2 regions of the Candidatus Sarcina troglodytae genome follow, and region 1 is predicted to be linked to the other one. Evidence: a T-box and tRNA genes for the amino acid it is inferred to sense, from the RefSeq annotation. Region 1 holds a T-box; the other holds one or more tRNA genes.
What was found. A T-box is a leader RNA that pairs with one kind of tRNA and senses whether it is charged. The one in region 1 lies ahead of pheS (phenylalanine--tRNA ligase subunit alpha), so its partner is inferred to be a tRNA-Phe.
Positions count from the first base shown of each region.

Region 2: it encodes a tRNA-Phe, which carries the amino acid that the T-box ahead of pheS (phenylalanine--tRNA ligase subunit alpha) is inferred to sense. The anticodon was not compared.

Region 1 is NZ_CP051754.1:1,698,522-1,714,090, forward strand. Features, by position in the region: gene HH195_RS07715 (U32 family peptidase) at 1-1,593, opposite strand, end outside; gene HH195_RS07720 (alanyl-tRNA editing protein) at 1,706-2,905, opposite strand; gene zapA (cell division protein ZapA) at 3,016-5,343, opposite strand; gene pheT (phenylalanine--tRNA ligase subunit beta) at 5,467-7,845, opposite strand; gene pheS (phenylalanine--tRNA ligase subunit alpha) at 7,864-8,883, opposite strand; T-box leader at 9,172-9,431, opposite strand; gene HH195_RS07740 (TrmH family RNA methyltransferase) at 9,528-10,310, opposite strand; gene HH195_RS07745 (potassium channel family protein) at 10,421-11,086, opposite strand; gene HH195_RS07750 (TrkH family potassium uptake protein) at 11,098-12,441, opposite strand; gene rplT (50S ribosomal protein L20) at 12,624-12,983, opposite strand; gene rpmI (50S ribosomal protein L35) at 13,011-13,208, opposite strand; ribosomal protein L20 leader region at 13,274-13,394, opposite strand; gene ytxC (putative sporulation protein YtxC) at 13,455-14,306, opposite strand; gene HH195_RS07770 (DUF6873 family GME fold protein) at 14,438-15,145, shown strand; gene HH195_RS07775 (NUDIX hydrolase) at 15,324-15,569, opposite strand, start outside.
Region 2 is NZ_CP051754.1:134,755-150,323, reverse strand. Features, by position in the region: gene rsmI (16S rRNA (cytidine(1402)-2'-O)-methyltransferase) at 1-690, opposite strand, end outside; gene HH195_RS00715 (tRNA1(Val) (adenine(37)-N6)-methyltransferase) at 700-1,452, opposite strand; gene HH195_RS00710 (C40 family peptidase) at 1,612-2,940, opposite strand; tRNA gene HH195_RS00705 (tRNA-Pro) at 3,112-3,187, shown strand; gene HH195_RS00700 (glucosaminidase domain-containing protein) at 3,222-3,947, opposite strand; gene HH195_RS00695 (HAD family hydrolase) at 4,058-4,729, shown strand; gene HH195_RS00690 (glycosyltransferase) at 4,831-6,264, opposite strand; gene HH195_RS12500 (Wzt carbohydrate-binding domain-containing protein) at 6,266-6,667, opposite strand; gene HH195_RS12495 (ABC transporter ATP-binding protein) at 6,807-7,217, opposite strand; gene HH195_RS12490 (hypothetical protein) at 7,231-7,452, opposite strand; gene HH195_RS12485 (glycosyltransferase family protein) at 7,523-8,284, opposite strand; gene HH195_RS00675 (glycosyltransferase) at 8,478-9,602, opposite strand; gene HH195_RS00670 (ABC transporter ATP-binding protein) at 9,775-10,665, opposite strand; gene HH195_RS12480 (ABC transporter permease) at 10,694-11,101, opposite strand; gene HH195_RS12475 (hypothetical protein) at 11,191-11,343, opposite strand; gene HH195_RS00660 (peptidylprolyl isomerase) at 11,688-12,434, opposite strand; tRNA gene HH195_RS00655 (tRNA-Phe) at 12,604-12,679, opposite strand; rRNA gene rrf (5S ribosomal RNA) at 12,686-12,803, opposite strand; rRNA gene HH195_RS00645 (23S ribosomal RNA) at 12,871-15,569, opposite strand, start outside.

The DNA of each region.
Region 1 (15,569 bases):
AACTGCCCTTAATTGTTCATACGTATTTATGTTTATTAAAAGCCCTGGAATATCTCTGTCCATATCTTTTATACAACTAAATTCTTTTCTTCTCTCATTTCTCTTAAACTTTAAAACTTCAAATGATCTTATTTCTTCTAATAATTCTCTTCTTAAATTATTTATTGCTGATACCCTTATAAATCCATCTTCAAACTCTAAAAAGGTAATATTATTTATCTTATAAGCTATATCTCCAGATTTTTTTAAATTATCTTCTACCTTTTCCTTAAGAATAGGTTTATTTACAGCAGACTCTACTATATCACCCTGTTTTTCATAAACTTTTCCATTATATGAAACACTAAGCTTGATAGGATAACCAACTTTAAAAGTACATTTTCCATCTAATAATATCTTTCTCTCAAATTTATTTTCATAAGCTCCTTTAAGTTGATTTAAAAGTTCACTATCTAATGTCTTAAATAACTTATCACTTGCCTTATATTTTCTTGGAAGAACTTTAACTTTACTTCCCTTTTTAGCCTTTTTCACTTCATTTCCATTTAAGAATATTTTATTTACAGTAAATCCATCATTACCATTTGTCACACCATCTTGAAGAGCTATATCTTCACTTAAAAGTATTTCTCCTGACTTTAACACTTCTCCTAAGAACACACCGGTATTTTTAGGATTTTTATAAGCCATCATATCATGCCCTGTATTTTTATAAAGATATGCAGTTGCAAAACCCTCTCTGTTAAAAAGTCTAAGAAGTTTTTTCTTGTTATTTTCCTGAGATTTATCTATTTTATTATATACATTATCAATAGCTTCTCTATAACTTTCAGTTACTCCAGCAACATATTCAGGTCTTTTCATTCTTCCTTCAACTTTTAAAGAACTTGTTCCTGCCTTTATTAAATCCTCCACATTTTCTATCATACAAGTATCCTTAGGACTTAATAAATATCCTTTAATCTCTTTACCATCAGATTCCCTAATTAGAGTATATGGAAGTCTGCAACTTTGGGCACATCTACCTCTATTTCCGCTTCTTCCCCCTATTAAACTACTCATTAAACATTGTCCTGAATAGCTAACACAAAGAGCACCATGAACAAATATCTCAGTTTCTATGTTAAGATCTTTTGATATATGTCTTATTTCCTCTAAAGTAAGTTCTCTAGATAAAACTATTCTTAAAAAACCATTATCCCTAAAAAATAATGCTCCCTCTCCATTATGTATACTAAGCTGAGTTGATGCATGAATCTCAAAATCTGGATATTCTTCTCTTATTTTATTTACAAGACCTGTATCTTGAATTATTAAAGCATCCACACCTATTTTATATAAAAATCCTACATAATCTATTGCTTCTTGCAATTCATTTTCTTTTAAAAGTGTATTAACTGTTACATAAACAGTTATGCCATATTCGTGACAATAATCTACTGCCTTTTCCATTTCTTCATTATCAAAGTTAGAAGCATAAGCTCTTGCTGAAAACTTGCTTCCTCCTAAATATATAGCATCTGCTCCCTTTGCAACAGCAGCAATTAAACTATCCATACTACCTGCTGGAGCTAGTAATTCTATTTTTTCCATTTATTTATCTCCCCTAAAATGCAATTTTAGATTGTATATTTTTTATAAACTAATAAATATTATACACAAATAAAATATAAATAGCCATAATATACACTATGGCTATTTTACCCTATATAAAATTCTCTATCTTTCTTACGGCATAATCTAATGTAGCTTCTAAATTTCCATTATTTTTTCCTGCACCTTGTGCTAATATTTTGCTTCCTCCACCTTTTCCGTCTACTAAACTTATAGAATCTTTTAATACTTCTCCCATATTTATATTTTTTATATCTTTAGATGAAGCAAAAATCATATTTACTCTTTCATCTGTTTTAACCGCATACAAAACTATTACTTTTTCATTTGCCACAAGTTTTTTAACTATTGCACTTGCCTTTTTAACCTCTATATCAGATTCTATATTTTTCACAATAGTTACACCATCTATTTTATAGGAATTATCTAACATTTCACGCACTTTAAATTCTCCTATTTCATCAACTAATCTTTTGTTTTCATTAGTCAACTCCTTGAAATTTTGAGATAATTTTTTTATGCTATTTATAACATCTTGCTCTCCACTTTTTAAATAAGAGCATACATCTTTTATAAAATCATCATTTTTAAAAGAATCATCTATAGCCCTTTTTCCTGCTAAAAATTCTATTCTATAACCTTGCTTATGTTTTTCAAATCCCTTAATTTTTATCATTTGAAGTTCTATAGTTTGTAAAGGATGAACACCACAACAAGCATTTATATCCAAATCATCTATTTCAACCACTCTTATTTTCTCATTAGTTTTTGGAAGAGCTCTCCTTAGCTTTAATTTCTTAAGTTCCTGCTTGCTTGGAAAAAAACAGTTAACTTTTAAATTCTTAAATATAATATCATTAGCTAACTTTTCAGCTTTTCTTATATCCTCCTGAGTTAAAGGACCTTCTATATCCACAGTAGATACACTCTTTCCTAAGTGGAATCCAAATGTATTTTTATTAAATAAGGTAAAAAAACATCCAGATAAAACATGTTGCGCTAAATGTTGCTGCATTCCACAAAATCTATGCTCCCAATCTATCTTACAGGAAACCTTATGTATTTTTGCAGGCTTCTTATCAACAACGTGATAAACTACACCATTTTCTTCATAGACATCAATAACTTGCTGGTTTTCTATAAAACCAATATCTTTTAATTGTCCTCCCCCTCCTGGGAAAAATATAGTTTCCTCTAAAATCACATGATATTTTTCATTTTTTTCCTTAATATCTATTATCTCAGTTTTATATTCATTAATATATGGATTTTCATAATAAAGCTTTTTCATACCTTCACCTCATATCTAAAATTATTCCATAAAAGTACCTTTTAAAAAAAAATTACTTAAGGATAATGAACTATCCCTTAAGTAATTTTTTAATCATTTAATTACTTTTTTTATTTTAAAGCATCCTTATTTTTATTCAATTCTTCAATTATCTTTTTTTCTGAAAGAAGAGCATTTTCATATCTTGCATCTTTAATAATCTCTACTTTAGAATTTAAAATTTTTCTTTCTAAGTCTAATACCCTATATCTTTTACTTTGAAGGTCAAACTTCAACCCTTTATTTATTTCTTTTTGTCTCAAAAGCTCTTTTTCTAAAGTATCAACCTTATCTTCAAATTGCTTTTTATCTATATTAGACACTTTGAAGTTGTTATTATCTTTAACTACACGTTTATTCTTATCCTTTAGTCTTTGTAATTCTTTAGAAATATTTTTATACCTATTTGTTGTTTCCTGTAATTCTTGTCTTAATTTATTATTTTCTTTTTTCTTTTTTTCATAATTGTTTCTAGTTTCATCTAAAACTTTGTTGTTTCTCTCTTCTTGTTTTTCTTTTATCCTATACTCCTCAACCATTTTATTAGCTATATTATATCTTTCATTTAATCTTTGCAATTCATTTGTAAGATTTTTTGATTTTCTCTCTAATTCATCATATTTCTCTTTTTCTTCTTTTAAAAGCTTAAGTTCTTTATCAATACTTTTTCTTTGTTCCTCTTCATTTTTATATGCTATTATTTCATTTTTGGCTCTATTATAATCTTCTCTTAATTTTGAAACTTCTAATCTTATATATTCATTTTCTTTTTCTTGACTCTCATATCTTGCTATTATCGCATTAGCTTCCTTATATTTAACATCTAAATCTTTTACTTCAAACTTTAATGAATTAAAATCAGCCTCTTTTTTTCTCAAATCTTCTATAAGATATTTAGAATCTTCATATTTTTCCTTTAATTCTTGTAACTTATAAGCTAAATTTTCTTGTTTTTCTTCTTTAAGTTTATATTCTTTTATTAACATTTTAGCATTTTCAATATCTTCTCTTAAAACTAAAACCTCGTTTTCTAATCCATCATGCTCTTTTTCTTGGTTTTCATATTTTGATATAGTTCTTTGAGCTTTTTTAAATTCTTCTTTTAAATCTACAAGCTCCTTAGTAACCACGTCATGTTCTTTTTCCTTAATTTGATATTCTGATACTTTTTTACTTATCTCTTCATATTCCTTTTGAGCTTTATCTAAATCGTCCTTAACCTCTTTAAACTCTAACTCTTTTTCCTTTAATTCTTCTATAATCTTATTTGATTTTTTGTTTTCTTCTTTTAACAAATCAATTTGAATCAAAAGTTCGTCCATTTTCTTTTCTTTTTCTTTATACTCATTTATTGAATCTTGAGATTTTTTTAAATCCTCTTTAAGCTTATTTAATTGTCCAAGCATCATATCTTTCTTTTTACTTTTAGCTTCATAATCTGCTATAAGTTTATTATTTTTTAACTGTTGTTCCTTTAAAGCTTCAAGTTCACCTTTTATAGCTTCATTTTCTTTTTCCTTTATTTCATATTCGCTTACACGATTATTAAGTTTTTTATATTCTTCCTTCAAGTTAGCTAAATCTTTTTTAGTTATCTCTGCCTGTTTTTCTTTTGTTACATACTCTGCCATAAGCTTATTAGCCTTTGCGTATCTATCTTTTAATTCTACAAGCTTTTTATTAGCTTCCCTCTGTTTTGTTTGATAATCGAGTATTATTTTATTTGATTTTCCATATCTCTCTTTGAGTTGCAAATAATCATTTCTAGTTATTTCATTTAATTTTTCCTTTTCCTCAAACTCTAATACCCTTTCATTTAATTTTTCACATTTATCTTTAAAATCAGAAAGCTCTGTTTTAATTCTTATGTATTCTTTTTCTTTATTTTCACATTTTAAGACAACTTCTTTAGCTTTTCTATATTCCTCTTTAAGCTCTACTAAATCTTTTCTCGTTATTTCACTTTGTTTATCCTTAACTTCATACTCTGATATAAGCTGACTAGCCTTATTAAATTCTTCCTTTAGAGTTTCTAATTCTTTTTTCATAAGCTCATGTTTTCTTTGTTCCTCTAAATATTCAGGAGAATTTCTATTTGTTTTATTATATTTTTCAGTTACTTCTTCTAACTCTTCTTTTAACTTCTTGTTTTCTCTTTCTATTTCCTCAAGTTCTGCTAAAATATCATTATATTCTTTATTTCCCTTAAAAGACTCATCCGCTATGTTTACAGCCGCTAAGGTTACAGCCCCTACCATAGTAAGACTTTTATTTTTAGACATTATCTCTTGAACTTTACCCTCTACAAAACTTGCAACGTGCTTTAAATATTCTTCACTCTCTTTACCCTTTAGATTATATTCAAAACCATTAATTGTAACATGAACACTTGTAACCATAATTATTAATAACTCCTCTTATCAAAATGTACTATCTTTATTTTACCATAGGCATAATTCTTTGTGAACTATGGCTTTTAAACAAGAAAAAAGGGGAAACTTAAAGTTTCCCCTCTCTTAATATTATCTAAGTTGTGCATTTAATTTTTGCTCTAATGATTTTAAAATTTTATCATGAACTTTATTTACATCTTTATCTGTTAAAGTTTTACTTGGATCTCTATATATAATTGCATAAGCTATGCTCTTTTTACCTTCTGGTATTTGTGCTCCTTTGTAGATATCAAATAATTTTACAGATTCAACTAAATTTCCACCTGATTTTTTTATAACATTTTCTATCTCTTGAACTAAAATAACATCATCAACTAAAAGAGCTATATCTCTAGTTACTGCTGGGAATTTTGGAAGTGGTTTATATGATTTCACTGTCTTAGCAAATTCGTATATTCTATCTAAATCAAGCTCTGCCACATAACAATCAACCTCTACTCCGTAATTTTCAGCAACATCTGGATGTATTTCTCCTAAAATTCCTAAAGAATTTCTTCCTATAACAATTTCAGCAGTTTTTCCTGGGTGGTAACTTGGATTTTCACTCATTCTCTTAAAGGATGCACTCTTTATTCCTAAAGCATCAAACAAGTTCTCAACTACTCCCTTTAATGCATAATAATCTGCTTCTCCATAAATACCTATTGTTAAAATATTTTTTTCAGTTGGAAGATTATTTTCATCCTCATCTGGAATATATGTTTTACCTATCTCAAATAATCTAACTAAGTCATTATTCCTTGAATAGTTTCTTGCTAAAGATTCCATCATTGAAGGAAGAGTGGTTGTTCTCATTACACTATAGTCTTCTCCTAAAGGATTTTTAATCTTAACTACATTCCTTAAATAACTATCATTAGATAAATTTATTTTATCGAAAGTTTTAGGACTTATAAAAGAGTAACTAATAGATTGATTTAATCCTGAAGCTATCATAATATTTGCTACTAAGTCATCTAATATTTGTTTTTTATTTTTAGGCTCTCTTTCCGTTACAGTTTTTATTATAGTAGCAGGAACATTATTATATCCATATATTCTAACTATTTCTTCTGCTATATCTTCTTTTATATTTATATCTATTCTAAACGTTGGAACATCTATAACAAGATTATCGCCATTTATGTTTGTCTTTAGGTCTAGGCTATCTAAACATCTTTTCATTTCTTCCTTAGATAAATTAGTTCCTAAAAATTTATTTACCCATACAGAATCAACAGTTAGTGTATGTTGTTCCTTTCTTTTATTATAAATATCAATAGTTCCATCTATTATTTCTCCACAATCTAGCTCTTCAATTAAAGCACAAGCTCTATCTATTGCAAGAGCTGCAAGATTTGGGTCTATATCTTTTTCAAATCTTGATGAACTTTCAGTTCTTAAACCTAATTTTTTAGAATTTACTCTAACATTAGTTCCATCAAAATTTGCTGATTCAAATATAATCTCTGTTGTATCATCTTTTATGCCTGAATCTAAACCACCCATAATTCCTGCTAAAGCAACTATACTCTCTCCATCTTTAATACATAAAAAATCACTATTTAAATTTCTTTCAACTTCATCTAAAGTTACAAACTTTTCACCATCTTTTGCTCTTTCAACAACTATTTTTCCTGAAGATATTTGTCTTTTATCAAAAGCATGCATTGGTTGACCAAGTTCTAACATAACGTAATTTGTTATATCTACTATATTGTTTATTGGTCTTACCCCAGCATCAAATAGTTTTTCTTGCATCCATTTAGGTGATGGTGCTATTTTTACATTTTTAACTCCTCTTACCATGTATCTTCTACACAAATCATCTTTAACTTCAACTTTTAATATATTATTTATATTGTCAGATGATTTAACTGTATAATTTAAATTTGGCATCTTATAACTTGTTCCTAAAGTTGCAGCAGTTTCTCTTGCCATACCAACTATACTTAAGCAATCTGGTCTATTTGAAGTTATTTCAAAATCTAGTATAGCCTTATTAAGCCCTAAAGCTTCTTTTATACATATACCAACCTTAGTATCAGGAGGTAATATCATAAGACCATGAACTGGTTCATCTCCTGCTATTCCCAATTCTTCTTCAGAACAAAACATACCATTAGACATTACGCCTCTTAACTTACCTTTTTTAATTTCTGTTCCGTCTGCTAAAGTTGATTTATGAAGTGCAACAGGAACTATATCTCCAACTTTCATATTAGTTGCAGCTGTTACAATTTGTAATAATTCTTCCTTACCTATATCAACTTGACAAACACTTAATCTTTCAGCATCTGGATGCTTTTCTATTTCAACGAATTTACAAGTTACAACGTTTTGTATTGTATCACCTGCAATTTCAACTCCCTCAACCTTTGAACCTGAAAGGGTTAATCTATCCCCTAAACCTTTTGCATCTATATCTATATCAACATAATCCTTAAGCCAATTAAATGGTACTTTCATAAACTATCCTCCTATATTTTAAAATTGATTTAAAAATCTCATATCACTTTCATATAATAATCTAATATCATCTATGCCATATTTAAGCATAACCATTCTATCAACACCAAATCCAAAGGCAAATCCACTATAAACCTCTGGGTCAATTCCACAATTTCTTAAAACATCAGGATGAACCATTCCACAACCTAATATTTCAATCCACCCTTCTCCCTTACAAACTCTACAGCCTTTTCCATTACATACAAAGCAAGTTGCATCCATTTCAGCAGATGGCTCTGTAAAAGGGAAATGATGCGGTCTAAACTTAGTTTTAACCTTGTCTCCAAACATCTTCTTAGCAAACAATTCTAGTGTTCCTTTAAGATCTGCAAAAGTTATTCCTTTATCTATAACTAATCCTTCCATTTGATAGAATATTGGTGAATGAGTTGCATCAACTGCATCTGATCTAAATACCTTACCTGGAGATATCATCTTTATTGGAGGCTCTTGCTTTTCCATAACTCTAGCTTGAACTGGAGATGTTTGAGTTCTTAAAACTATATTATCATTTATATAGAATGTATCTTGTTCACTTCTAGCTGGGTGATTTTTAGGAATATTTAAAGCTTCAAAATTATAATAATCTTTTTCAACTTCTGGTCCTTCCTCTATTGTAAAGCCCATAGACACAAATATTTCTTTCATACTATCTAATGTTAATTCTAATGGGTGTCTTTTACCTACAAGATTTTTAGTTCCTGGAATTGAAATATCAATTACTTCATGTGCTAATTTTTCATTTTTTTCTTTGATTTTAATTTGAGTTAACACTTCTTCAAGTTTAGCCTCTAAAGTTGCCTTAACTTCATTAACAAGTTTACCCATGATAGGTCTTTCTTCTTTTGAAAGTCCTCCCATACTTCTTAAAATAGTTGTTAATTCACCTTTTTTCCCTAAGTACTTAACTCTTATATTTTCTACAGTTGTACTATCTTTAGCTAATTTTAACTCTTCTAATGCAATATTTTCTATATTTTTTAATTGCTCTTGCATAAATTAAGCTCCTTTCATATTTTATATAAAAATTATTATATTTTTTATTTATTCTCCCATTTTACGAAGTCTTATAGTATTAGCTATATATGCTGCAACAAGTCCACCAACAAATACAGCAACTACTATATTTTCATAAATCTCTGTCATGTGTGTCTCACCCACCTTTATCTATTGTAGATTTTTAAAAAATCTTTTTAAAAGGTCACCATACACATTTTTTGTTAGAATCAACAACCTTTTAAAAATTAGTAGATTTAAAAAAAGCACATAAAAAACCCCATCCTCAAAAGGGACGGGGTTTTTTCCGTGTTACCACCCTAATTAACAAAAAACATTTATTTTAAGTTTATATATCTTTTGTTCTCTTAATTTAAATAACGGCTTAATCCGCTAGCTACTACTTTTGTTAAATTTCCTTAAATTTAAATTTCACAGCTAGAGCTCCAAAGTGAACTTCACTATAACTTTCTTTAAGAAAACTTCCAGTCTAGGTTTCCTCTCCCTAAAAAGATTTTCATAGTTACTCTCTTTATCAACGCTTAATTTTTAATTTTAGTTGTTATTCATTTTAATATTATACTAATACATATATAATATTACAAGTATTTATCATATTTTAATATTATTTTTAACCTATATTACTACTTTATACTATCTTGTCTTAACTTTTCATACATCATAACAGATGTTGCAATAGCTACATTTAATGATTCGCTATTTCCAGGCATGGGTATTTTAACTTTTACATCAGAAATATTATAAACTTCATCACTTACTCCATTTCCCTCATTTCCAACCGCTATTATAAGCTTACCTTTTAAATCTTCTTCAAAAAAATTATTTTCTCCTTGAAGTGAACTTACTAAAAGTCTATATCCTTGATTTTTTAATTTTTTAACTAAATCTAAATTATAATCCTCAATAATTGGTATATAAAATATAGAACCCATAGATGATCTTAAAACTTTATCATTATAAATATCCACTGTTCCTTTAGTTATTATAATGCTAGAAGCCCCAACAGCATGTGCTGTCCTTATAATTGTACCCATATTTCCAGGATCTTGAACCTTATCTATAAGTATTATCATATTTCCTAAATTTAAAACACTATCTTTAAATTCTGCTACAGCAATTATTCCTTGTGGATTTTCAGTATCACATATTTCATCTAATAAAATTTTTGTCATTATTACTAATTTTATATTTAACTTTTCTAAAGAATCTATAAATTCTTTTTCTTTTTTATAAAAATCTTCCGTAAATATTACACATTCTAAACAGGTGTTACTTTTTATAGCCTCCTTTACAAACCTAAATCCTTCTATTATGTATTGTTTTTTTTCATCTCTATATTTTTTTTTATCTTTTAATTTTTTTAAATTTTTAAATAAAGAATTGCTCTTACTTTCTATAATTATCAACTTTTTCTCCTCTTTTCTTCATATAAAAAAATTATATCACATTTTTAATAACAAAAATAATAAAGCTCTAAGCCATTAAATATAATGATTTTAGAGCCTTAAACTTTTTATTATTTTGATGATATTTTAAATTCTAACCTATTTAAATCTTCAGATAAACCTATAGCTACTATAATATCTCCCTGTTGTATTTGATCATCTGCATATGGCGAGATATTAACATCATGATTTCTCTTAATAGCTATAACATTTATTCCATATTTGCTTCTTAAATTAAGCTCCTTCATAGTTTTATTACACCATTCATTTGGACTATCTATTTCTATTATACTGTAATCTGGAGACAATTCTATATAATCTAAAATATTAGACGAAACTAAATTATGTGCAACCCTAACACCCATATCTTTCTCTGGAAGTATTACTCTATCAGCTCCTATTTTATAAAGAACCTTAGCATGTATATCACTATTTCCTTTAGCAATTATATATTTAACTCCAAGTTCCTTAACTAAAAGTGTCGCCATTATACTAGATTGTATATTATCCCCTATTGTAACTACTGCGACTTCAAAATTCCTTATTCCTAAAGTCCTAAGAGCACTTTCATCTGTCGCATCCATTTGTATAGCATGAGTTACACTATCTGAAATTTCTTGAACTAAATCTTCCTTCTTATCTATAGCCAAAACATCATTTCCAAGAGCATATAAAGTCTTTGCAATTGATGCTCCAAATCTTCCAAGTCCTATTATAACAAATTGTTTTTTAGCCAAAAAATACACCCCTAACCTATTAATATTTTATCTTCAGGATATCTATAATCTCTTTTCCTTTTTTTTCTTGTAATAGCAAGCACAACTGTCATAGGGCCCACTCTTCCTAAATACATAGTTATCATTATAACTATTTTTCCTATTATACTTAAATGTGGAGTTACTCCAAGTGTTAAACCAACTGTTCCAAATGCTGATACCGCTTCAAATATTAATGATTCAAGAGAAGCTTTCTCTGTAATTGTTAAAATCAAAGTTACCACTAAAACTATAAAAATTCCAAGCATGAATACAAGAATTGCTTTTTGTACAGTATCTTTTGATATCCTCTTTCCATAAACTTCGGTATCTTCTCTTCCCTTTATAATGGCAATAATAATAAGTACTATTATAGCTAAAGTTGATGTCTTTATTCCACCTGCTGTAGATCCTGGTGATCCTCCTATAAACATAAATATAATAGTTAAAAATTTACTTGCTCCAGTCATATCATTTAATGGTATTGAATTAAGCCCTGCTGTTCTAGTAGTCACTGATGCAAAAAAAGAATTGGTTAATTTGTCTATTATAGACATATTACCTATAGTTTTGGCATTATTATATTCAAATAAAAATATAAAAACCATTCCACATACAATCAATATGAAAGTTGTTAATAATACAATCTTAGTATGCAGGGATAGCTTTTTTAAATTTTTAAAACTATAAAGTTCAGACCAAACTGCAAACCCTAATCCTCCTATTATTATAAGAGCTGATGTATTTAATAATATGGTAATATTAGTCGCATAACTTGTTATACTTGAAAAATTCCCCATCAAATCAAATCCTGCATTGCAAAAAGCTGATATAGATGCAAATATACTATAATATATACCCTTTAAAACTCCAAATTGAGGTACAAACTGAGTTGCATAAAGTAAAGCTCCCATAAACTCTATAGAAAAAGTAAAAATTAATATATATCTCATAAGCCTGACTAACCCTTGTATTCCAAAGGTATTCATAGCTTCTTGAAGAACCAATCTTTCCCTTAATGTTATCTTTTTTTTAAGTATTAACGCAAATAAAGTAGTAAAAGACATAAATCCTAAACCACCTATTTGTATTAAAATTATTATAACTGTTTTTCCAAAATAATTCCAGTGAGTAGCAGTATCTAATGTTATAAGCCCAGTTACACAAACAGCTGAAGTTGATGTAAAAAAACCATCTATAATGTTAGTACCTGTCCCACTAGCTGATGATATAGGCAAACTTAATATGATTCCACCAATTATTATTAAAGATAAAAAACCTATAGCCAATATTTGTACTGCACTTAATTTTATCTTTCTACTTACATTGATATACATAAGTTCCTCCAAAATTATAATAAAATAATTATATCACAATAAATACTTTTTTATATTATTTTAACATTATTTTAATAAAATAATTTATATTAAAATAAATATATTTAAAATGAATTTATGTAATATTTATGAAGATAAACCTAAAAAAATAATGCGGATTTCTCCGCATTATTTAAATAAAATTAAGCATTTAAATTTTTCTTAGCTAATTCAACTAAATCCGCAAATGCTTTAGCATCATTTATAGCTATTTCAGAAAGCATTTTTCTATTTATATCAACACCTGCTAATTTTATTCCATTCATAAATTTTGAATATGAAAGACCATTCATTCTTGTAGCTGCATTTATTCTAGCTATCCATAATCTTCTATAATCTCTCTTCTTTAATCTTCTTCCTACGTAAGCATTTCTTAATGCTCTTATTACTGATTCGTTAGCAGTTTTAAATAACTTACTTTTTCCACCGTAATAACCTTTTGCAAGTTTTAATACTTTTTTATGATTCTTACGAGAATTTACCGCTCTTTTAACTCTTGCCATTTTCTAGACCTCCTGTTTTATTATAAATTATAGGTATGGTAATAATTTTTTCATTGTTTTTTCTTGAGTTACTGAAACATATCCAGCTTTTCTTAAATTTCTTTTTCTCTTTTGACTTTTCTTAGTTAATATATGGCTTTTGAAAGCTTTAGCTCTCTTTAACTTTCCTGAACCTGTTTTCTTAAATCTTTTTGCTGCACCTCTATGAGTTTTCATTTTTGGCATAGTGATATCCTCCTCTCAAACTTTACGATTCTTAGCATTAATAGATTTTTCTAATACTGCTCTTCTATAAAATAAAAGGACGGCATAAGCCGTCCTCTATTATTACAACACTTAACGTAATAAACAATTCAATAACCCAACTAACCGAAGCTGAAAGGTGAGAAACGGCTGTTTCTTCTTAACGAATAAAATTCTATCACAAGTTATAAGTTGTGTCAAACAATTTTGTTATTTTAAGTTATATTATTAATAAACCTCAACTCTCTCACCAAAAACATTCTTTATTGTCCTTAAAAATTCTTTATTATTGCATTTTACTTCGTTAAAAATTTTTATCTTTCTAGGTGCATTAGTTATTAATCCACTTATAATGACATCCTCTATATTTATGGTATTTTCATCAGCATTATCTTTTATTTCATTTAAAAATTCTTTAAATACATCTTCTCCTAAACCATTTTTTATTTCATACAATCCATTATTCAAAATTCTTAAATCTATTTCTTCTATTTTACATTCTTGCACATCTACAAAATATTTTAAAAGCTTAATAAACTCATTATACTCTTTTTCAACCATATATTTATCTACAATTTTATCTATAATTTCCTCTATTGTATCTATCATAGCCTTCATTCTAAATCTTATAAATCCATTTATATTTATATAACCTGTTTCTTTAAGAAAGGCTTTTATATTTTCAACAATTGAATTAATTCTATTTAAACAATAGACTGAAGTTTCATCCATTATAATATTTTTTTGAAATACAATTTTATTTATTTCATTATCAATATCTATGATTTCTTCATGATTTAAGAAAAAATAATTTTCTGTTAAATATTCTAGCATTTCCTTTCTTCTGAAATTTTCCATTATTGTTTTATATATAAGATTACTTATATATAAATAGATATTATTTTGTAATTTTTCATTATAATCCTTATCATCGCAAAAAATTTTAACGAAGTGAGTATTTTTCTCGATACTTTCCGATATTCCAATAATTATTCCTTTACTTTTTAAGAGTTCTCTAATCTCTTGTATATTATCCATAAAAGCTTCTTCACCTTCATAAGCTAACTTCATTAAAAGCATCCTCTCACTCCTTTCTACCTTTAGTATGTATTAAAACTTTTCTAATATTCAAAAATAATATTTTAATAATCGACAAAATGCTTAAATATTTAGTAAACTATTTTTATAATTAATTATATAGGAGAATGACCATGAATAAATGTTTTGTAGATTATAGAATTTCTAAAGAAGAAATTAGTAACTTATCACTTGAAAACCTTGATATTATAAAAGTTTTGCCATCTAAAAATTTATATAAAGCAATAGATGGACATCCTGATATACAACTTAATATACTGTCTAATAACACATTAATAGCTCATGAAGAACTCTTTAAAAATTTAAAATCCTATGCTTCTTTAAACAAATTTAATTTAAACCTAGTAAAAGCAAAAACAAATTTAAAAAACACTTATCCTTATGATATTTCTTTAAATGCAGTAAATTTAAAAGACTTTTTTATTCATAATTTAAAATACACAGATGAATACCTATTAAATAGCGTTAAAGAAAAAAATTTAATAAATGTAAAACAAGGATATACCAAATGCTCCTGTGCTGTTATAAGCAATAATGCTATTATAACTTCAGATGTTGGAATATATAATGAACTTAAAAAATATCCAATAGATGTTTTAGGTATATCAGCAAAAGATATATCATTACCCTATTTAAACTATGGATTTATTGGTGGCACTTGTGGGCTTTTATGTGAAAATAAAATAGCTTTTTTCGGAAATTATGATCTTCATCCATACGGAAAAGAAATTGAAAAATTTTTGATAAAGCATGATGTTAAGCCTATATTTCTATCTAAAAAACCTCTTGTAGACAGAGGAAGTATTTTAACCTTATTTTAACAATAATTATAGTATTATTTTACTCAAGTAAGTAATAAATGTTACCCCTCTAGCATATAAATATATATTCTTTTTTCAATTAACTACATTTTTATAATTTTCCTTATTTTGATAAAATTAAAAATAAATATTTATACTATAAAATTAAAAGGATGTGAACAATCACATCCTTTCTCATCTATATACCATCAATAAAAGCAGCTACCATCGCAACTTTTATTGAAACAATATTATCTTTAGCAAATTTTTTAAAGTCTTTAACAGGAATTTTTAATATTTCTATCTCCTCATCTTCTTCTGTGTTTTCTGAAGTTGGAATTCCCTCTACAAGCATTTTTACAATCGCCACATTTTCATCTGACATGCCAACTGATGTATAACTTGGTTTTATTAAATATTCAAAAGCCACACACTCTAAACCCGT
Region 2 (15,569 bases), 870 kb from region 1:
TTCATTTCTTATTTCTTCTAAAGATTTTCCTTGTAAAACTAAAACGAACTCTCCTTTTGGTATGTTATCATTAAAATAACATATAGCCTCTTCTAAGCTACCTCTATATATTTCTTCATGTAATTTGGTCAATTCTCTACAAACAGCAATATTTCTATTTCCAAAGTTTTCTTTTAAAAATGTTAAAGTGTCTATTACCCTATATGGAGATTCATAAAATATAATTGTTTCCCTTCTATCCTTTAAACTTTCTACAAATTCTTTTTTTTCCTTATTTTCTCTTGGTAAAAAGCCTCTAAATATAAATGCACTTGTATCTAAGCCCGAATAAATAATAGCAGTTGTAAATGCAGTTGCTCCTGGTAAAACTTCTACATCTATTCCATTTTCAATACATTTTTTTAATACAATACTCCCAGGATCTGATATTCCTGGTGTTCCTGCATCGCTAATTACTGCTATATTCTCTCCATTTCTCACCCTATCTATAAGTTCTTCACTTTTTCCCTGCTCATTATGTTTATGATAACTTATAAGTGACTTTTTTATATTAAAATGATTTAATAATTTTAAACTTTGCCTTGTATCTTCAGCAGCAATTAAATCAACTGATTTTAAAACTTCTAAAGCTCTTAAAGTTATATCTCCTAAATTTCCAATTGGAGTTGGAACTAAATATATTTTTCCCATAATTCCTCCTTATATTCTGCCATATATCTCATTTATTTCTTTACTAAAACTCCCATCATCATTATACACATAAATAGGTGGTTCCCATTTTAGGTATGCTCCTCCATCTCTTTGTCCCTCAACTAAGAGTATATTAGCTGGCTTTTTAGTATTTGGATGTACCATTTGAACTCTTTTAGGCTCAATTTTATACTTTCTCATAATACAAAATATATCTGCTAATCGCTCTGGTCTATGTACCATATAAAGCCTTCCATTATCTTTTAAAACAATTCTACATGCCTCTATAACATTATCTAAATTGCACATAACCTCATGTCTTGCTATTGCATATTTATCATTAGGGTTTACTATACCTGATTTTTCAAGTTTATATGGTGGATTTACTGTTACTACATCAAATCTTCCTATGGATTTTAATAGTTCTTTATCCTTTAAATCACCATGTAAAAACTCCATAGTATCATTAAATCCATTTATTTTAATACTTCTATTTGCCATTTCAACAAATTCATTTTGAATCTCTAAACCTACAATTTTCTCTGGTTCTTTTTTACCCTTTATTATAAATGGAACTATTCCTGTACCTGTGCACAAATCCATTACTTTATGCTTTTTTTTTACATTTGCAAAGTTAGCTAAAAGTACAGCATCTATTCCAAACCTAAAACCTTCTCTTTTCTGAATAATACATATATCCTTCAACTGTAAGTCATCTAAAGTTTCTCCATCTTTAACCAATGATAAATCTAAATCTCTCATAATAAAATTTCACCATTTAAACAGAATTTAAAATTTATTAACTTCTATTTCTTTCTTAAAATTTTTTAATACTAAATCTATTATATAGTAATTAATATAAATCCACCACATTAAAAAAGTATGAAATATAATCTCTATATTTCATACTTGTAAATTAAATCAATTAATTATTCTTCTTGCCGTTACATAATCATATATATCTCCAACTATAACACCAACTCCCGGTCTTGATGCATGAATCATCTTCCCATTTCCAACATATATTCCTACATGTTGAGGAGTTTGTACACTTCCCCTTGTAAAAATCAAATCACCAGGTTGTAGATTTTCTCTATCAACATGTATTCCTTGATTAACTTGAGTATATGTTGTTCTACTTAAAGAATAACCAAATTTATTAAAAACGTACTGAGTAAATCCAGAACAATCAAATGAATTTGGACCCGTTGCTCCATACACATATGCTGCTCCTATAAATTCATATGCATACGATACAATAGATGATGCATCATTATTTAAAGAAATGCTTTCATTAATAGTGCTACGAGTTTGTACATCATCATTATTTATCTCTACATCAGAATCCTTACTACTTTCATTACTATTATCAATATCTGTATTATTACTAAATTCAATAACTTTAACTTCTAACTCTTTTTCTTTATTAAATATTATACTCTTAGCTTTTTGTATTCCATTATTAATATCCTCTACAACACTCTTTGTTTTGATTTGATTTTTTAAACCATTTAAAGATGTTATTAAATTATTTAATTCATCAATTGATTTATCATCATTTATATTATTTAAAAAATCACTAACTAAATCACTTTCTAAAACTTCAATATATCCCATCACACTATTTTTCTTTTGATTCATTTCATCTATTACCAACTGCTGTTCTTCTTTTTTCATATTAAGTTCTTGTATTTTTTCTGTATTTTCTTTATTTATATCATTCAAACTTTTCTTTTTTTCATCTAATTCTAATATATTATCATTTAATTCCTGCTTTGCATTATTTAAATTGTCTATTAATTCTCTATCAAGCAAAAATATCTTACTTACCACATTAATATTTTGTAATAGAGTTCCAAAATCATCAGATGATAATAATATTGCTATATAATTATTATAAAAACTACTCTTATAAGTAGCCCTTAATCTCTCTCCTAAAACTTCCTGTTGCTCTTTTATTGAAAATGTAATATGCGAAATATTTTCATCAACACGCATTATTTCATCTTCCAGTTTTTTAATTTCTTCATTGTTCTTTTCTATTTCAAAAAATATAGGCCCTATTTCATCAGTTAAAGTATCTATTTTTTCCTCTAATTCTCTTATAGTATTTTCTATTTCATTGTACTCATTTAAACTTTGTTTTATCGCCTCTGTTTTTTCTTCAGTTACAGGAGTTGCATAAACATTTATACTTACACTAAAAGCAGATATAAATGCAAGCATTGAAGAAATTATTTTTTTTTTCATTTTAATTTGCCCTCATCATTCATATAACGAGAACGCATCTCTCCCTTCTTGTTCACTATATTAAGTTTCATTATAACATATTTTACAAATAAAACCAATTAAATAAAGTACAAACAATTTAATAAGCAATATTGACAAAACTTAAAATTTAATATAAAATAAATATGTTCTCGGGGTGTGGCGCAGATGGGAGCGCGCGTGGTTTGGGACCATGAGGTCGCAGGTTCGATCCCTGTCACCCCGACCAAAAAAGGATTGTAAAAATTACAATCCTTTTTTTATTATTTTATTTCATTATCTAAAATAGTTTTTAAACTATCTATTAACCTATTATACTTATCCTTTAAAAGTTTATTTTCACACCTAAGTATCTCAACATCACTTAAATTATCAACCCTTTTAACATCTTTACTTGAGCTACTATATATATTTTTTAATTCATCTAAAATTCTATTTGAATACTCTTTTTTAGTTGTCCATTTATCTTGCAAATCTTGTATATTAGAACATATTCCATATAAATAATAAAAATGCCTAGTATCTTTACTATTATCTTTAGGATAACCTTCTGCTCCAAAATAAAGTGCTAAGTGATCTAAATGCGCTTCAATCCCCTCTTGCCAAGAAACAAATTTAGTATATTCTTCGTTCAGAACACCGTTATCATCATATTTAAATTCTTTTACCCCATAAGGATTATTGAAAAATTCTTTCAAATCATCATCAAAATTCCCAAAATTAGTTTCTATAGCTGCTTGAACATATGCTATTACAGGATTAATACCCCCACATGTTTTATATAAATCATTATATATATTCCAAAGATTTAAAAACAATTCTGTTGCATTATTTCTTTTTGCCCATTCTTTTATTTCCTCTTCATTGAAATTTTCATCTTTATCATTTATTAAAATTTTTAGCTTATCATTAATATTAAAACTATAATTGACTTTTTTTTCATCTAACACATTTTCCACATTGCTATTTGAATCTAATAAATCTTTCATAATAAACCTCTAATTTTATGTTTTTAATAATTATATTCCTATCTTTTAACCTTTATTCTATATAATTGATAAATTCTATGTTAAACTAACCTAAAGGAGCGTGATTTATTGTGATAGAAAATGCTAAAGCAGCAATATTCGATTTAGATGGTACACTAGTTGATTCTATGTGGCTTTGGGATAAAATTGACACTACATATTTAAATAGCCTAGGAATAGACAAGCCTTCAGATTTGAAAAAAGAAATAACCCACCTTAGTTTTGATAAAACAGCCGAATATTTTAAAAAAAGATTCAATATTCCCAATTCCATTGAGTCAATACTAAAAACTTGGTACAACATGTCCTATAATGAATACACAAATAATATAAAGTTAAAACCAGGTGCTAGAGAATTTTTAAAGTATCTTTCTAATAAAGGTGTAAAAATCGGACTTGCAACTAGCAATTCTATGGTTTTAGTTGAAGCTTGTTTAAAATCTAATAACATATTTAATTTATTTGATAAAATCACTCTTACATCTGAAGTTTCTAGAGACAAAAGCTTTCCCGACGTATATCTTTTAGCAGCAGAAAAACTAAATATTTCTCCTAAAGACTGCATAGTTTTTGAAGATATACTCCCTGCAATTCATGGAGCTAAATCAGCTGGTATGAAAGTTATTGCAGTTAATGATGAGCCCTACACCCCTTTAGGTGACAAAGCTAAAATCATAAAAGAAGCCGATATTTACATTAATGACTATAATACATTACTTAATGAAATAAAAGTTACCATATAAAAATAAAGCTATATACTTAGCATAAAAATTATAATTTAGATAAGCCATGAAAATCTAAGCTTAATAAAGTTATAATATTACTAAGATATAGCTTTTATTTATTAATTAAAATTTTTTAATGCCATTTTTATTTGTTTTGCCCTATGTTTCCATGTGTTATCTGCTGCTTCTTTTTTTAATATTTTTTTATACTGTTCATCATGCACTAACACCTTAACAGCATAATCTACTTTATCTATAAAATCATCATCATTATATGCAATTTGACAAGACTCATACGATTTACATTCGTTTATATCTGTAGTGACTATTGGCTTTTCTAATGCCATATATTCAAATATTTTTACAGGTGATGTTGCATCAGTTATATCATTTTTTATAAAAGGCACCATACATACATCAAAAAATGCTGAATATGTTATCAAATCTATATAATTTATTATACCTAAATAAGATACATTAGTTAATTTATCTAATCCACTTCTGTCATAACTTCTATCATAATTTATCCCTATTAATACAACTTCATAATCCGGTCTTTTAATTGCTAATTTTTTAATCTTTTCATAATCAAACCATTTAGCCAAAGCTCCGTAGTAACCTATTATAGGCTTACCCTTGTCCACTATTTGTTTCATCCTTTTTGCTATACTAAATCCTGTTTTGCTAAAGTCCTCCAAATTCACTCCATTTGGAACTAGTATGCTTTTTTCTGACGATCCTCTAATACTTTCTGATGTCTTTTTAAGATCTTTAGCAGTAGATACAACTAACACATTTTCAACATCCTTTAAAAGTTTTTTATGATCTTCTATCATTTGAGTACTTACAGTTACTCCACTTATCTCTGAAGAAATTTCATCTACAAAATCATATATAACTTTAAAACCTCTATCCATATAATATTTTTTTATTTTTTCATAAGATACATCATAAAGACACGTAGCATAGACATGTACAAATTTAGGCTTATCAACTTCATTTATCACATCAAAAAAAGCTTGGTTTAGACTATCCATATCTAAATTTACCAAATAAAGATTTTCTTTTATCTGTTTTATAGAAAATACTTCCCTATCTTGATTAGGATCTGTTCTATATATATATAATATCCTTTCATTACTCATAGCTTCCGCTAAATGTTGAGGTCTTTGTTTTAAATCAATATTCCAACCAAAAGAGGCATAAAACACAACTATTGCATCATATTCTTCTTGAAACATACTTATAAAAGCTTTTCTAAAAGCTTTATATTGAGTATTATATACTATTGAATTAAATGCACTCTCTATTATTTTATTAACATTCTTATATCTTTCATATATTTCTCCATTTAATACCTGATAATTAAATTCCTCTTCATCATCGATATCAAAACCTTCATACATAATATTACTTACTTCTGGATACGCATTTAATATAGATTCAGTTAACTCTATTTTTTCTTCATCTTCCAAATTATCATATCCATACTCAATAGCATTACTTACAATATCACTAGGGACTTTATGCTTTAATTTTTTTAATCCAAACACCTTATACCCTCCATTCTTCTTTTAAAAATACAAAACCACTACTTTTTCTTTCACTATTAATAGTAAAACTCATAGCATTTTCTATGCTTTCTAAAGAAATCAAATTTTGACTTTCAGAAAATATTATATTAATATAATAAACTCCACCTTTTAACATTAAGTTCTTAAATGTTAGTTTAATATTATTCTCACCTAAACTCCAAGGTATCAAAAAATCATCTACATTGCTATTTATAGAACATATAAACTGATCCATATGCCTAAACTCACAAGGCTTTGTATAAGCTCTTTTCATCTCAACTGTAATCCCAGGGGTGCTTATATCTTCATCTAAAACTTCATATTTTATATTAAATGTTATCGAATCATTATATTGATAAACATTCTTTTTTTCGCATATCAATACATCACTAAGTTTTACAAAACAATTTTTAGATTCAGCACCATTATCTAATTCTAAAATATTTTTATAATATTTTTCAACAACTTCTATAGCAAAACCTATTTCTTTAATTTCTCCTTTTTCAAGCCAGATAGCCTTTTCACATGTCTACAAAATTTATTATGTCATCTTTTATTGTATTAATTTCTTCTTTCCCTATCCCCATTATACTAGCATTTAAATATATATTTTCTATTCCAGTAAGTTCATTATTAAATCCCGTGCCAAGTTCTAAAATAAATGCTACCTTTCCTTTTATAAATAACTCTCCCGAAGTTTTAAAACATACACCAGTTAATATTTTAAGTAATGTAGATTTATCAGATCCATTACTTCCTATTATACCTAATATTTCTCCTTCATTAACATCAAATGAAATATTATTTAAAGCTATAAATTCCTTTTGAGTATTTTTATTAAATGCATTTATTATTTGTCCCAACCTATTTTTTTCAGAGTTATAAATTTTATATTTTTTAGAAATATTTTTAACTCTTATAGCATAACTCATTTTATTCCTCCACTTATGAATTTAATATGAAATTCTTCATACTAATAGCTCTTTGCTTCCATGTATTATTATTTTTTTCATTTTCTATTAAAGATATATACTCATAATTGTCTTCTAACAAAATAGCTCTCTTTATATTTGCCATAAATTCATCATGATTTTCACTTATTAAGGGAGATTTATATTTTCTACACTCTTGCAAATTAGTCGTAACTATCGGCTTCCCTAAATCCATATATTCAAATAATTTAACAGGTAATGTGGATTTAGTTATATTATTTATAATAAACAGTATTATGGAAATATTAAAAAAATTTAGAATAATGAGGAAGATTATTGTATTCAACAGTTCTTACATAATAAACATTAGGCAAATTAAGTATTCCACTATTTACGATAGATTTATCATAATCTACACCTATAAGCAAAATATTAATATCTTTAAATCTATTAGAAATATTTATTATAAATCCATAATAAAACCATTTAGCTAAAGCCCCAAAATACCCTATTATCTTTTTATTAGAATTGACTACATTTTTTATTTGCTCAAGTATATAATTTAAATTTACATTAGAAAAATGCCCTAATTCCACACCATTTTCTATAAGAGCTAACCTTTTTTGCCCCCTTATCTGTTTAGCATCATTGTATAATTTATCAGCAGTAGTTATGACATAAATGTTTTTACTGTCTTCTAACATACGCATATGACTGTCTTTTATATCATCTGTTAATTTAAATCCAGCAATATCATCTGATAATTCATCAATAAACTCATATATAATCTTAAATCCTCTATCTAAAAATTTTTTAACATATTTATCATATTCCATAAAAGCTGTACAATAAATTTGAACAAATGCTTCAATACGACTTTCTTTAACCATATCTAATAATTCTTCTTGAACCCAATAAATGTCAGTATTTATAAGGTATAAATTGTGCTTTATCTCTTTATATACCTTTACATCTTTATCTATACAAGAAGATGCCTTATAAAAATATAATATATTTTCATTTGATAAATTTATAGCCATATGTTGTGGTCTTTGAAACATTTTCATATTAAAGCCAAAATAATTATCAAAAATAATTACAGCATCATACTGTTTATTGAAAATTATTTTTTTAAATCACTAAAAAACTTTGACTTAAGACCATTAATTTTTCTATACTTAATTTTTATTATAAAAAACCTTATAATTGGTCTTAAAACATTCTTAATTTTCCTCTTAATATTCACAAAATCACCTAAAATTAAATTTTACTTATTTTTACTAAATTATAGAAAGCTTCAGCTTTTTTCTCCCATATATTTTTTAATGCTTCGTTTTTTAAATATGTATAATATTCATCATCTTTACTCATTTTCAACGCATAATCTAACTTTTCTATGAATTCATTATAATTTTTAGCAATTAATATTGATTTATATTTTTGACATTCCCTAAGATTAGTTGTTACTATCGGAACATTTAATGCCATATATTCAAAAAGTTTTATTGGATTTGTAGACTCTATAATATCATTCAATAAAAATGGTATAATCGCTACATTAAAACATTGTCCGTACAAAGGCAATTCTTTATAATCAACAACCCCTAAATAATGGACATTTTTTATATCCTCCACTTTACTTTTCCTAAATTCATTATCATATAAAAAACCTATTAAAACTATATTATAATCAGGTTTCCTTTTTGCTATCTCCCTTATAAGATTATAATCAACCCATCTAGCCAAAGTTCCAAAATACCCTATTATAGGCTTTTTATCATTAACAATATCTTTAATTTTTTCAGGTACTATATCCATATGAGTTTGCCAATGCTCATAATCTACCCCATTACTTATCATTGCTACTTTATGTATATCTCTTATACTTTTAACATAATTCATTAATTTATCAGCTGTTACTATAATGAAATTTTGTTTATTTTTTATAATATTCTTATGTCTTGTGTATACAAAATTCTGTACATCCCCAGATATTTCTGGCGATATTTCATCAATATATTCATAAACAAGCTTGAATCCATTATTCAAATATCTTTCCTTTATGTATTCTTCATCTAAATATATATCTGTTGAATATAACAGTAAAAACTTTTCAGTATTAGTCTTGCTTAACACATCAATCAAAACATTTTGAAAAATATAATTAGACATATCCACCAAATACAATTTTTCTTTTATCTTTTTTACGCCATTTATATTAAAATCAAACTGCTCAGATGATCTATAAAAGTACAAAAATCCCTTTTTAGACAATTCAATTGCCATATGTTGAGGTCTTTGAAACAATGGTATATTCCAACCAACTCTCGAATCAAAAATAATTATAGAGTGATATTTTTCATAACTTAATATACTATTTATCATTTCATAATATTTATTGTATATTCTTTTATATTTGAATATATTTATTTTTTTTAATATAAAATTAAATTTATAACATTTCAATAATTGTATACTCTTTTTTATTAATAGTTTAAACCTCACTTAATTTCTCCCTTTTATTTAAATATACTATCTTATTAAATATAAATGATAACTATTGCTCCCATTCATGCTCTAAAACAATAAAACCTTCTCCCCTATATTTATCATTTATAGTAAAATTATAAGCTTTTATCTTTTTATATATTTCTTCATTATTACACAAGAAAACTACATCTATATAATAAATCCCAGATACTAAATTTAGATTCTTTAAATTGAAATATATTGTATTTTTTCCTGACGAAAATGGTATATTTTTATGCGAGTCAATACTGTTAAAGTCACAAACAAATTGGCTATATTCTTTCCCAGCATTAATTTCTATTTTTCTTATTTCTATAACCATATATACATTTTGGTATATACTATTTTTCACTAGATAAGTAATTTTAAATTCTAAATTTTTTAAATAATCAATTTCATTTGAAATTTTATTCATTTTAAAATCTTCAATAATATCATTTCTAAACTCTTTATATGACAGATGATTTTTATTTCCAAAATTCATATTAAAATACTTCTCAACTACCATAACAGGATTTCCCTCTTCCACAACTTTACCTTCATCTATCCATATAACCCTATTACAAAATTTTTTTACCGTAGCCAATGAATGAGAAACATATAAAATAGTTTTACCTTGTTTTTTAAATTTCTCAAATTTCTCCATACATTTAACTTGAAATTTAATGTCACCTACTGATAAAATTTCATCTACTATTAAAATATCAGGATTTATAATCTTTAAAAGTGTTGACTTTCCAGTACCATTTTTTCCTATTATCCCAATAATTTCTCCTTTGTTTATATTAAATGAAACATTAGATAATGCATGAAATTTTTTTATTTTATATCTTTTATTTACTAATAACTTCAATTTTTCCTTATTTGTATTATATATTTTATATTCCTTTGTAATATTTAATGCATTTATAACTTCCATTAATTTTCAACCTCATAATACATAAATTTTACTCATATAGATTATAGAACATCATCAAACTCTGGTCTAAATCTAGAAAATTCTTTAGAAGAAAAACAAACAAATATAACGTAATTATCCAAAAATATATAGCATACCTTAATGTACTAACATTGGTTCCTAAAAAAGCATCTCTAAATAATTCTAGCAAGTAATATAATGGATTAATTTTTAAAATTAAATTTAACCAAGGCATACTTTGGGCAATAGGTAATTCACCACTTTGCCACATAATTGGACATGTCCATAATAAAAATTGCATTATTACTCCTATAGCGTGTAATATATCAATTGACATAACAACCCATGTTGCTAATAATCTAAGTAATGCTGACAAAAATATCATAGTAATTATAATTGCGTAAATGAGCTTAAAGTAATTTATAATATTCAACATTCCATTAATCCCCAAAATTATAAATGTTATACAATGCAAAATTAAAAAAGTATAAAAACTTATAAACACCCTCACGTTAGGTAATATTTCTACAGGGAATTTAATTTTTTTACTAAAAAAGATTTACTTCTTATAGAACTAGCCCCGAAAACTATTACATCAGATATAAATATCCATGGAATATATGCTGAAACAAGCCATATTAAATAAGGAACCTGTATATCTCCTGTTATATTCCTCATACCTGAAGAAAATACAAAACACCGCTATCATAACCAATTGTTTTATTATTACCCATATTATTCCTAATCTTGAATTTACAAACTCTTGAACAAATTCTTTTTTTGACAAATCTAAAATAGTAAACCAATTATAAAAAATGCTTTTTTCAATATAAAACCAATTTTTCAATTAATTCATCTCCTTAGTCCCCTCTCATCTACATATTGTTTTCATTTTTTACTTAAATATACATAAATTAAATATATTATCTAAATAAAATCTATTTTTTATTTCTTTAAATACACAAAATTGGGATATTAATTAAATATTAATATCCCAATTTTGTGTATTTACTTTTTTTATATTATAAGATTTCTACAGTATATTTATTCTTTAATTCCTTTATTAAGTCTAAATACTTTTGTTCTTGTCTTTGACCTAATAATTGTTTTAAAGCTTCGTCTTTAACTTCTTCAAAACCTTTTATTGAATCTTCTTTTTTATCAACAACTTTAATTAAATGATATCCAAATTGAGTTTTAACAGGTTCACTAACTTCTCCGATTGGTAAAACAAATGCAACTTCTTCAAACTCAGGTACCATCATTCCTTTTGAAAATGATCCTAAATTTCCACCTTGCTCTTTAGATGGACAAGAAGAATATTTAGCAGCTGCTTCTTCAAAAGTTAATTCATTTAAAGCTATTTTTTCCTTAATTTCTTTTGCAAGTTCTTCTGAATCAATTAAAATATGTTTTGCAGTTACATTAGCTGGTTCTTTAAAAGCTTCTTGATTTTCATTATAGTATTTTAAAACTTCTTCATCTAAAACAGTAACCTCATCTAAAGTTTTCTTCATAACAATTTGAGCTAATAATTCCTTAGCTATTTTATTAACTTGCTCTACATACTCAGCTGAAGTATCCATGCCTTTTTCTTTTCCTAGCTCATACATTAATTCAAAAGCAATTGCTTGTTCTAATATATTTCTTCTTCCTTGTTCATTGTCAATCATTGCTTGTTGTTGAGCTGGGTATCTTGAAATAACTTCTGATATATATTCAGAAGTTATTTCTCTTCCCGCTACTCTTGCTAAAACCTTATTATCCATGTTAAAATTCATCCTTTCTTATTATCTTTAACTATAATTTATTTAAATATGAATCTATTATCTATTTTATCAAAGAAATAGTAGTAATTTAAATAACTAATATCTTTAATAAATAAATTATACCATTATTTTATATAAAATGAAAAAGCCTAGCTAATGCTAAGCTTTTTGGTGGCTCGAACTGGAATCGAACCAGTGACACGAGGATTTTCAGTCCTCTGCTCTACCGACTGAGCTATCGAGCCATATAAACCTGGCAACCACTTACTCTCCCACACAGTCTCCCATGCAGTACCATCAGCCTCTAAAAGCTTAACCTTCGTGTTCGGAATGGAAACGGGTGTTACCTTAAAGAGCATTATCACCAGATAATCATGTTATTTATATGAAAGATATATTCTCTCAAAATTACACTAAGTATTAAGATAAAGTTAATTAGGTCAAGCCCTCGACCTATTAGTATCAGTCAGCTAAATATGTTACCATACTTACACCTCTGACCTATCAACCTTGTGTTCTTCAAGGGGTCTTACTAGCTTATGCTATGGGAAATCTCATCTTGAGGTGGGCTTCACGCTTAGATGCTTTCAGCGTTTATCCCTTCCCGACTTAGCTACCCAGCTGTGCTCCTGGCGGAACAACTGGTACACCAGAGGTCAGTCCATCCCGGTCCTCTCGTACTAAGGACAGCTCCTCTCAAATTTCCTACGCCCGCGACGGATAGGGACCGAACTGTCTCACGACGTTCTGAACCCAGCTCGCGTGCCGCTTTAATGGGCGAACAGCCCAACCCTTGGGACCTACTTCAGCCCCAGGATGCGACGAGCCGACATCGAGGTGCCAAACCTCCCCGTCGATGTGGACTCTTGGGGGAGATCAGCCTGTTATCCCCGAGGTAGCTTTTATCCGTTGAGCGATGGCCCTCCCACGAGGTACCACCGGATCACTAAGCCCGACTTTCGTCCCTGCTCCACTTGTGGGTGTCGCAGTCAGGCTCCCTTCTGCCTTTGCACTCTTCGAACGATTTCCGACCGTTCTGAGGGAACCTTTGGGCGCCTCCGTTACTTTTTAGGAGGCGACCGCCCCAGTCAAACTGCCCACCTAACAATGTCCTGTGACCAGATTCATGGCCGCCAGTTAGAACTTCAGTACTATCAGGGTGGTATCCCAACGTCGACTCCACTAAGGCTGACGCCCTAGTCTCTCAGTCTCCCACCTATCCTGTACAGACAATACCGAAATTCAATGCTAAGCTACAGTAAAGCTCTACGGGGTCTTTCCGTCCAATCGCGGGTAACCAGCATCTTCACTGGTACTACAACTTCGCCGGATTTGCAGTTGAGACAGTGCTCAAGTCATTACGCCATTCGTGCGGGTCAGAACTTACCTGACAAGGAATTTCGCTACCTTAGGACCGTTATAGTTACGGCCGCCGTTTACTGGGGCTTAAGTTCACACCTTCGCTTACGCTAAGTGTTCCCCTTAACCTTCCAGCACCGGGCAGGCGTCAGCCCCTATACATCAGCTTACGCTTTAGCAGAGACCTGTGTTTTTGCTAAACAGTTGCTTGAGCCTATTCTCTGCGGCCTACTCTCATAGGCATCCCTTATTGCTAACTTACGGGATCAATTTGCCGAGTTCCTTAACTGCAATTCTTCCGCCGGCCTTAGGATTCTCTCCTCACCTACCTGTGTCGGTTTGCGGTACGGGCACTACTTCTCTCTCTAGACGCTTTTCTTGGCAGCGTGGAATCATGTACTTCGGTTCCGTAGAACCTTCCCCATAACATCTCATCATTATTACAACGGATTTGCCTATTGTAACTGACTAAATGCTTAGACTAGCATCCAATAGCTAGCACACACTATCCTCCTGCGTCACGCCATCGATAATAACGATGGTAGTGGTACTGGAATATCAACCAGTTGTCCATCACCTACGCCTTTCGGCCTCGGCTTAGGTCCCGACTAACCCTCAGCGGACGAGCCTTCCTGAGGAAACCTTAGGTATTCGGCCTGTAGGATTCTCACCTACATCTCGCTACTAATGCCAACATTCTCACTCGTAATCAGTCCACCACTCCTTACGGTATGACTTCAGCCCGATTACGACGCTCCTCTACCGCTTGAATAAATTCAAGCCCGTAGCTTCGGTGGTAAGTTTTAGCCCCGAACATCTTCGGCGCAGGATCTCTCGACTAGTGAGCTATTACGCACTCTTTTAATGAGTGGCTGCTTCTAAGCCAACATCCTAGTTGTCTTAGAAATCCCACATCCTTTTCCACTTAACTTACACTTTGGGACCTTAGCTGACGATCTGGGCTGTTTCCCTTTTGACCACGGATCTTATCATTCGTAGTCTGACTGCCGAACTTATAGTATATGGCATTCGGAGTTTGATAAGGTTCGGTAAGCACTATGCCCCCTAGCCCATTCAGTGCTCTACCTCCATTACTCATATTCGACGCTAGCCCTAAAGCTATTTCGAGGAGAACCAGCTATCTCCGAGTTCGATTGGAATTTCTCCGCTATCCACAGCTCATCCCATGCTTTTTCAACAGCAACGTGGTTCGGTCCTCCACGAGGTTTTACCCTCGCTTCAACCTGGCCATGGATAGGTCACCCGGTTTCGGGTCTACGACATGCAACTAGTTGCCCTATTAAGACTTGGTTTCCCTTCGGCTCCGTACCTTAAGTACTTAACCTTGCTACATATCGTAACTCGTTGGCTCGTTCTACAAAAAGCACATCATCGCACACATAAGGTGCTTTGATCGGTTGTAGACATATGGTTTCAGGTTCTATTTCACTCCCCTCCCGGGGTTCTTTTCACCTTTCCCTCACGGTACTGCTTCACTATCGGTCATCAGGTAGTATTTAGCCTTGGGAGGTGGTCCTCCCTGCTTCCCACAAGGTTTCACGTGTCTCGTGGTACTCTGGATTAGAACTTGATTACTCTAACTTTCACTTACAGGACTATTACCTTCTACGGTAGAGCTTTCCAGATCTCTTCAATTAGTTATAGTTTCTCGTTATGTTCTATCCACAACCCCGGAAACAAGTTTCCGGTTTGGGCTCTTTCCCTTTCGCTCGCCGCTACTTAGAAAATCGATTTTTCTTTCTCTTCCTCTAGGTA